2 regions of the Clostridium zhoujianii genome follow, and region 1 is predicted to be linked to the other one. Evidence: riboswitches for the same ligand, from Rfam matches in the RefSeq annotation. Region 1 holds a riboswitch; the other holds the start of a gene.
What was found. A riboswitch is a leader RNA that binds a small molecule or an ion and turns the genes downstream of it on or off. The one in region 1 is predicted to bind thiamine pyrophosphate.

Region 2: linked by a shared signal. The riboswitch ahead of thiW (energy coupling factor transporter S component ThiW) and the one ahead of tenA (thiaminase II) in region 1 are both predicted to bind thiamine pyrophosphate.

What each region holds. Positions count from the first base shown of each region.
Region 1 covers NZ_JBPUTF010000001.1:1,001,438-1,006,017, reverse strand. The annotation lists gene ACSYT2_RS04760 (ABC transporter permease) at 1-791, opposite strand, end outside; gene thiT (energy-coupled thiamine transporter ThiT) at 970-1,560, opposite strand; gene tenA (thiaminase II) at 1,562-2,227, opposite strand; TPP riboswitch at 2,329-2,421, opposite strand; gene ACSYT2_RS04745 (HAD family hydrolase) at 2,669-3,463, shown strand; gene ACSYT2_RS04740 (aryl-sulfate sulfotransferase) at 3,519-4,580, opposite strand, start outside.
Region 2 covers NZ_JBPUTF010000002.1:143,503-148,082, reverse strand. The annotation lists gene ACSYT2_RS14280 (nucleoside kinase) at 1-299, shown strand, start outside; gene ACSYT2_RS14275 (hypothetical protein) at 376-855, opposite strand; gene sdaAB (L-serine ammonia-lyase, iron-sulfur-dependent subunit beta) at 983-1,663, shown strand; gene sdaAA (L-serine ammonia-lyase, iron-sulfur-dependent, subunit alpha) at 1,665-2,546, shown strand; TPP riboswitch at 2,575-2,685, shown strand; gene thiW (energy coupling factor transporter S component ThiW) at 2,738-3,241, shown strand; gene thiD (bifunctional hydroxymethylpyrimidine kinase/phosphomethylpyrimidine kinase) at 3,244-4,050, shown strand; gene ACSYT2_RS14250 (BglG family transcription antiterminator) at 4,264-4,580, shown strand, end outside.

The DNA.
Region 1 (4,580 bases):
ATTGTATTATATGGAAGCTGAGAAGTATTAATAAATCCATTATCACTAACTTCTTTGCTAGATGTATATATCCCTATAACTTCAACTTGTATTACATTATTTCCATCTGTATCTTCAATTGAAAAAGTACTACCAACTGCCAATGAATTTTCATCTGCAAAAGTTTTTTCAACCATTACTACATTTGTATCTATATTACTTTCCGTTATTGACTCTCCTTCGCTTAGTACTGATTCGCCATTTACATATTCATCTGACATACTAAAATTATTAACTCCGCTTATTGTAATATCACCAGACATATGCATACCTTTGGGAATGTTATTTATAAATGAATTTCCACCATTTTCTTTGCCAAATCCCGCAATCTTATTTTCCGTAGTTGTTGTTTCCGCTTCTTTCTCTTTGCCAACGGGTAAAAGTTCTGTTAAGTTTGCACCAGCACTTTTACTTAAGTAATATCCTGTTACGTGATCATTTTCTTTTAGTAAATCTACATATTCTAAAGGTACATCTTTTTTCTCCATAGTAAGCCTTTTTCTTTCTCCAGCAGTACTACTGCCCTGTTCATTACTATCTCTTTGTTTTTGCATCATTTTCTCCATATTTTGAGATACAGTAACAACTGCTCCAAGTTTTTCTCTAGCTAGTACTGCGGCTGCTTGTGCCCCTGACTGTATTCCAAAAGATGCTAGTATTACTACACAAACTGTAAACATAATTCCAAGTAAAATTACCGTTCTACCTTTCTTTTCCTTTAATGTCAGTATTCCTCGTATTATAAAGTTCATTTTTATCACATTCCTTTACTTATATTTTTACTTTCATTAATATTAGCAAAGTAAATTGTATTTCTAATGAAGGACATGTGAATTTCATCTGTAATTTCTACACCTGTATTAATAATAAAAAAGCACCTAGGTTAGCATACTACCTAGGTGAATATTTCTTAGTTTAATATAGTTTTTATTAATTTAAAGCTTTCTTTAATCTTGCAATTGGCAACATATATATTATCCCTACTGAAAGCACACCTTCTAGTCCACCTCCAGAGAAATTATATATAAATGAATAAACTACAGGATTCATCCCCTCTGGAGCAAATTGTCCAAAGAAGACTATTCCAGATATAAAGTGTAATAGAGTACTTATAAGTACCGCTACTAAGCTACCTATTACAATATTCTTTTTACTATCTTTTCCAAATATATCGCTTAAACCTAATGCCATCTCTGGAAGTAAATAATCAAGTATTAATTGTGCTGGATGAACTATGTATCCTCCCATTAATAAGCTTAACAATCCTGTAATAAGTCCAGCAGTAACCCCTACCTTTCTTGAATATAAGATTGATACTAATAAAAGTGGTAACATGGAGAACATATTAATTCCTCCATCTTGAGGATACTTTATTACAGGTATCAATGATAACATATAGCTAATGGCACTAAACAATGCCACTACTACCATCTCTTTTGTAGTTAATTTAAGCTTTCTCATCTTATTAAAGTAAATTAGGAATGGAATTATAGAAATAAATAATAGAAAAGTATTAAACATCTTATTTATCTCCCAAGGAATATGCCATATTCCAAAAATCCATCTCATATATACTTGCATTCCTAAAGATTTTTATTAATTTCTCCTTATCATCTTCATTTAAATTCTCACATAACTTATTAGTGTAGTCTATCCATATTTTTGTGAAATTTGTATAGTCTTCACCACTATAAACATCTATCCAACTTCCATAAAAATTACCTTCAATTGATCCACTATAATTATCTTTAAGATATTTCCCTATAAAATTATAACTCCAGGTACAAGGTAATAATACTGCAACTATTTCTTCAATTGAACCTGTTAATGCTACACTCTTCATATAGCTTGTATAGCTTTCATTTGCTTTATGATAATCATAATTCTCTATATCAATAATATTTTCTCCAAATCCCTTTAGATAAGAAATATGATTTGCACTTTCATCATTAATAATACCATCTGCTCCTTCATAAAACATTTTCATATCATATATTTTGTTGCTTTTTATAACCCCCATACAGTATACTTTTGTATATTCTTTAAGATATAGATAGTCTTGTATAAGATAATTTTTAAACTTATCCTTATCTAAAGTACCTTCACCAATCTCCTTAATAAATGGATGTTCTAAATACCCCATCCATATATCCTTACTTCCTTTAAATAATTTTTCTGTAAATAACATATTTTCTCCTCCTACTTATACATATTCTTAATTTACATAATAAAAAAGCTATACCTATAGGCATAGCTTATATAATTCAAGATTAAAATATATTAATATTATAATTCTATAATAAGCTTTCCTACGCTAGCATTATCTAGTTCAGGTATAAGGGTCGGTTATCCTCTCAGCACATGGCTCCCCTAGCTATTTTATTTTTACAAAATATCAGAATATTATAACTTTACAACCTATAATATCCAAAATAATTATATCACTAATACTTAAATATTAGAAGGACTACTCTAAATTAATATAATTTGGTTAATATCCATCTTCGCCTTTACAATGTCTCTTTTACCTCTTCCTTATGATTTTTTTGAAATATATGAGCTTTTTCACTATAATAAAGTTATAAATCAAAGAGAGGAGATACTACATGTTGATGTAGTTAAGTTACTAATGAATAAAAATATTGTATTTTTTGATATTGATGGCACCTTAGTAAGTGAAGAAAATCATATCATTCCAGAAAGCACTAAAGAGGCAATTAAAAAGATAAGGGAAAATGGTCACCTAGCCTTTATTAATACAGGTAGGCCAGTATCAGAAATAACTAATACTCATAGAGAGATAGGTTTTGATGGATTAATTTGTGGTTGTGGTACTTACATTGAATATAATAATGAAGTTCTTCTTTACAAATCTCTTGGTAAAGAATTATCAAAGGAATTAGGACAAGCAATGCAAGAGTATAATTTAGATGGAGTATTGGAAGGTAGAAATGGTGTTTATTTTGATAACCTTGAAAATATAAAACATAAAGAAATTCTAAGAATTATAGATATACATAAAAATGAAGGCTTCTATAAAGGTACTACCTGGTATGAAGATAACTTAGATATTGACAAGCTAGTTATTTTCTTAAATGAAGATAGTAACTTTAATGGATTTTATGAAAAGTATAAAAATATATTCGATTTTATAAAAAGAGCTGATGATTTTTATGAATTAGTGCCTAGTGGATACTCTAAAGCATCAGGAATTAAGTATATAATAAATCATTTAAATATTCCTTATGAAAATACTTATGCTATAGGTGATAGCACTAATGATTTATCTATGCTTGAGTATGTTAATCATAGTATTGCAATGGGTAATAGTAATCCCATTCTATTTAATCTAGTTTCCTTTATTACTAAGAATCTTGAGGATGATGGAATACATCATGCCTTATCTCATTATAATATGCTTTAAATAAAAGACCCCAGCACCACTTATGCTGGGGTTCCCTATTTACTTTTACATTATCCTATTTTCCTTCTGTATTTGATATAACGCAAAATGCACTACTATTATTATATCCTTTAACTCCAATAACTTCTGTTATTTCTTTTGCCCCTATAGGTTCTGCCCCCTCTATTCTATAGTTTTTTAAATCCACCTTTTTAATTTCTACCTCAATTTGTTTTTCTAATTGTGGTACCCATTCATAGGGAACCCTATAAGCCCTATATATCATGTTCATACTTGGAACGTTATTTTCTACTTCTTTGTACGGATTTATATATTCCCATACTATCTCATGGTCAGATGTAATTTCAAATACCCGTCCATCTGATCCTTCAGTTATTAGTGTATTACCATTGGCAAGTCTTTGTGCACTACTTACAAAAGGACTATAAAATCTACTTGAATCTAGGGGCTCAACTAACCCAGCTTCCTTTGGAGTATATTGCCATACAATCTCTAATGTTACTGGATTAATTTCTAATACTCTAGAATAGTCCCTATGGGCATTTTGTCTGCCAGTTAGTGACACAGGATTAGTACTTCCATACCCGGCCCATCCCCCATTATCAAAGATTAGTATATTCCCTTCTCCCGGTAATCCCTTTGGTATCATATGCACATGGTGTTGACCAATAATCCACCCTAGTTTTTTTAAGGTTTCATTTTCATCATAGTATGGCCCAACCTTCCAAACAATTTTCCCACTACTTTTATCAATAATTGCAAAAATATTCGATTCCCTACTGCTCCAAATAATATTATTAGGGTTAAATCTCTCATCACCATCATCATACCATTTATTAGGACCTAATAAAGAAATGGAGTTTATATGCATCCAGTCCCCCATCCCCCCACCTACTGGCCTTATATTAGGATCCCTACAAATTACATTTTTAGCAGTCTCATTAAACCCTAACTCTTCAAAGTGCTCATTAATATTCCATTCCCAAATAATTTCCCCTTCCCATGTTACTTCGATTATCTTATCATCTAATAGTAACTTTTCACTTATATTATTATTCTTAATATTTTCATGACAAAGTATAAGTGTATTCCCTCTATCAACTAGTGGCTCTGATCC
Region 2 (4,580 bases), on a different contig from region 1:
GTGCAGAAGATACACTTTTAATGTGGCCTTCAATAAGAAGAGGGGAAAAGAAAAATATATTTATATTCCAAGAAGAGGCAGATGTAATGTTTAACTCAACATTAGTATATGAGTTATGCGTACTTAAGACATATGCAATAAAAGAATTAGAAAAAATAAAGCCAGGAAGTCCAGTATATAACGAAGCGGTAAGATTAAGAGCATTTTTAAATTTCTTTGAGGAAATTAAATTTGAAGATGTTCCAGGAAATTCTTTACTTAGAGAATTTATTGGGGGAAGCTGTTTCTATAAATACTAGAGTATATAGATATGTAATATCTACCAGGGATGAACTAACTATAAATGTTACATTACATTTATAGTTAGTACATAATTTAAAGAGATTTATAAGACACCTCAAGGTTTTTATTATTAAAGTTAGTTTTCATAAATTCAATATCACTATTCTTAAGATAGTAGGTAAAAGCTTTAGATCTATTCTTAAGGGTTATAGTGAAAAATCTTTTAGACTTATTTTCATTTCCATCAATAGTTATACTATCAATATTCTCATAACTAATTTTATTTCCAAATAAAAGCATGCTATTTTTAGAAAAAATTATAAAGTTGAAATTAAATGAAGAAAATAATACTGTTAAAAAGAAAAGCATTCCAAGGAGATTAGGACCATTTAATACCATATAAATAAGTAATAATACAGCACAGAGGAAAGAAGTTTTATCTCTAAGAGTAATTATTGAGTTATGTTCTTTTTGAATTCTATAGAAATCGTACATATTCATTAAAAAATATATAAGGTATAAAAACCCCATAATAATAGCGAATATAAAAAGTATATTTAATATGTTATCCATTAGTTATCCTCCCATATTTTATGACATTAATTACTACAAGAACAGTATAACAAAATAATCATTGATAATACATAGAAAATTACTTAAACTAATATCAACAAAGTACTAAAGAATAAGGAGATAAATTATGAAGAATCCAGGAGTTTTCGATATATTAGGCCCAATTATGATTGGTCCATCAAGCTCTCATACAGCAGGAGCAGCTAGATTGGGAAAGGTTGCAAGGGCAGTAGCAAATGGTGAAATTGAAAGTGTAAAGTTCTTATTACATGGCTCTTTTGGAAAGACATATAAAGGACATGGAACAGATAGAGCATTAGTTGCTGGGATTTTAGGAATGGAGCCAAGTGATATTAGATTAAGGGATTCCCTTGAAATAGCTAAGGAAGTAGGTCTTAGGATAGAGTTTGAGGAATATGATTTAGGTGATGTACACCCTAATACAGTTAAATTTTTGATGAAAACTAAAAAGGGAAATGAATGTGAAGTCGTTGGTTCATCAATAGGTGGAGGAAGTATACAGATCAACGAGGTAAATGGAAATAAGGTTGAATTTACTGGTGAATACCCTACATTAATTATTTCACATCAAGATATTCCAGGGGCAGTATCAAAGGTAACCTCAACTCTTTACTTTGAGGGAATTAATATAGCATTTATGAAGGTATTTAGAAAGCAAAAAGGTAAGGGTGCTACAATGGTATTTGAAGTGGATAATAAAATTACAGAATCAATAGTAGATCAAATAAAAAATATAGAATCAATAAGTAGAGTAATTAGTATAAATCCAGTTACGGAGGAAGAATAAAATGAATATTGCAAGAAGTGGTGAAGAACTTTTAAAGATTTGTGATGAAGAAAATATTTCTCTAAGTGAATATGCAATAAGGCATGAGATGGAAAAGAGAGAAATAAGTAGGGAAGATCTTTTCAAAAAAATGAGGCATAACTTACATGTAATGATGGAATCGGCAAAGGGTGGAATGGAAAAGGAAGTTTATTCTGTAAGTGGTCTTATAGGCGGTGACGCATATAAGCTGCAAAAGTATATAGAGAAGGGCGAATTTTTAACAGGAGAAACAACAGTTTTAGCAATGGCAATGGCATTATCATCATCAGAAGTAAATGCAGCTATGGGTAAAATAGTAGCGTGTCCTACGGCAGGATCTTGTGGGATATTACCAGCAGTAATACTTTCAGCAGGAGCTAAGCTTAAAAAGAGCGAGGATGAATTAATCCAAGGATTATTCGCATCATCGGCAGTAGGTATGATAATAGGAATGAATGCAACAATGTCAGGGGCAGAAGGTGGATGCCAAGCAGAATGTGGTTCAGCAGCAGCTATGGGAGCAGCAGCAGTAGTTGAGATGATGGGTGGAACACCTAAAATGAGTTTAGATGCAGCGGCAATAGTATTTAAAAATATTCTAGGATTAGTATGTGATCCAGTAGCAGGATTAGTTGAAATACCATGTGCTAAGAGAAATGCTTCAGGGGCAATAAGTGCTTTATGTACAGCTGATTTAGTTATGGCTGGTGTTGATTCTAAAATACCATTTGACGATGCTTTATCAGCAATGTATAAGGTTGGGAAGAGTCTTCCAGCATCATTAAGAGAAACAGCCTTAGGAGGAGTTGCTGTAACTAAAGCTGGTCTTGAATTAAAGAAGAAGGTTTACGGAGAAGAATAAAAGTGGTAGAATAAAATAGAAAATTGTATAAATTTACTAGGGGTGCTAGTGTTTCTAGCTGAGAATGGAATAGTTGAATTCCTAAACTCTTGAACCTGATGTGGTTAGGACCACCGTAGGGAAGTAATAAATTAAAATTTATTAGTGTAGCCCTAGGCTACACTTTTTTGTTTTTAAAAGGGGGAATATATATGAATAAAAAAGATATATCTTATAAGCTTGCAATAAGTGGAATCCTTATTGCAATAGCAACGATATTTGGAACCTTTTCTATTCCTATATTTGGGGCTAAGATGTCACCAGTGCAGCATTTTGTTAATGTAGTTGCAGCAGTAGTATTAGGTCCCATTTATGCTGTAGGAAATGCATTTGTATCATCTTTTCTAAGAAATATTTTAGGAACAGGAAGTTTATTAGCATTTCCAGGAAGTATGATAGGAGCATTATTAGCTGGACTAGCCTATCAGAAGTTCAAGAAAATAGAGATAGCAGTATTAGGTGAGATTATAGGCACTGGATTATTAGGGGCATTAGTAGCTTATCCAATTGCTAAGTTAGTTTTAGGAAAAGAGGTAGCATTATTTGTTTATATAGTACCATTTTCTATTAGTTGTATTGGAGGGGCTATAATAGCCTATATATTACTTAAGGTACCATCAATAAGAAAAACATTACTATTAAGAGGAGGTAGATAGATATGAAAACAGCATTAACTATAGCAGGTTCAGATTGTTCAGGAGGAGCTGGAATTCAAGCAGATATAAAGTCTATGTCTGCAAATGGAGTATTTGCTATGAGCGTCGTAACAGCAATTACTGTACAAAATACAATGGGGGTATTTGGAATACAGGACGTAAACCCAGAGATAATAAGCGGTCAAATTAAAGCCATTTTTGATGATATTAAGGTTGATGCAATAAAAGTAGGTATGGTTTCAAAAATAGAATCAATAAAGGCTATAGGAAAATCTTTAAGGTCAGTTGAAAAATTGCCACCAGTTGTTGTTGATCCAGTTATGATTTCTAAAAGTGGATTTAAACTTTTATCAGATGATGCTAAGGAAACATTAATAGAAGAATTATTCCAAATATCAACACTAATAACACCTAATTTACCAGAGGCAGAGGAGATTTTGGGAATAAAAATTAGCAATCTAGAAGAAATGAAAGAAGCAGCAATCAAGTTAAAGGAGCTTGGACCAAAGTACGTATTAGTAAAGGGTGGACATTTGGAAGATGATGCAACTGATTTATTATATGATGGGAAAAATTTTATTTATTTAAAACAAGAAAGAATAGATACAAAGCATACACATGGGACAGGATGTACACTATCATCAGCTATAGCTGCTAATTTAGCAAAAGGTATGGATATAGAAGATGCTGTTAATGAAGGAAAAAGATATATTACAATAGCTATTGAGCATGGATTTGAACTTGGAAAAGGTGTAGGACCAACTAATCATTTCTATGAACTGTATAAAAGTAGCAAAGTGACAAAATAATAATAAGTTATTAACCGAGTTTATGTTAAGAGGAGTATATTAAAGTATCCTTTTAGTAAACTCGGTTTTGTTTTATTAAAGAAACATAAGATGTAAGATTTCGACATAAATTATTACAATTCTTTAACATGAAAGTTTTCGACAGGTTTTGTTGCGATTATTGATAATTGTTTTATAATTAGTTTAAAAGTAAAATGAAATCAGGTGATAGAGATGTATGTTAATAGTCGATTATTAAAAGTACTAGAGTTCTTAAAGAAGAACAACCAAACCTCCATTAAGGAGATTTCAGAAAAATTGAATATAACAGATAGAGTAATTAGATATGACTTAGATACAATTAATTTTTTGCTTAGAATAAATAAGTTGCCTCTAATAGAAAAAAAATCTAAAGGTAAATTAGCATTTCACAAATCATTAATAGGTAATCAAAAGATTGAAGAATTCTATAAGTTAAATAAACATTCTAAGGAAGAAAGAATAGATCTTATAAAAGCTAAACTTCTAATTGAGGGGAAAATTAACTTATC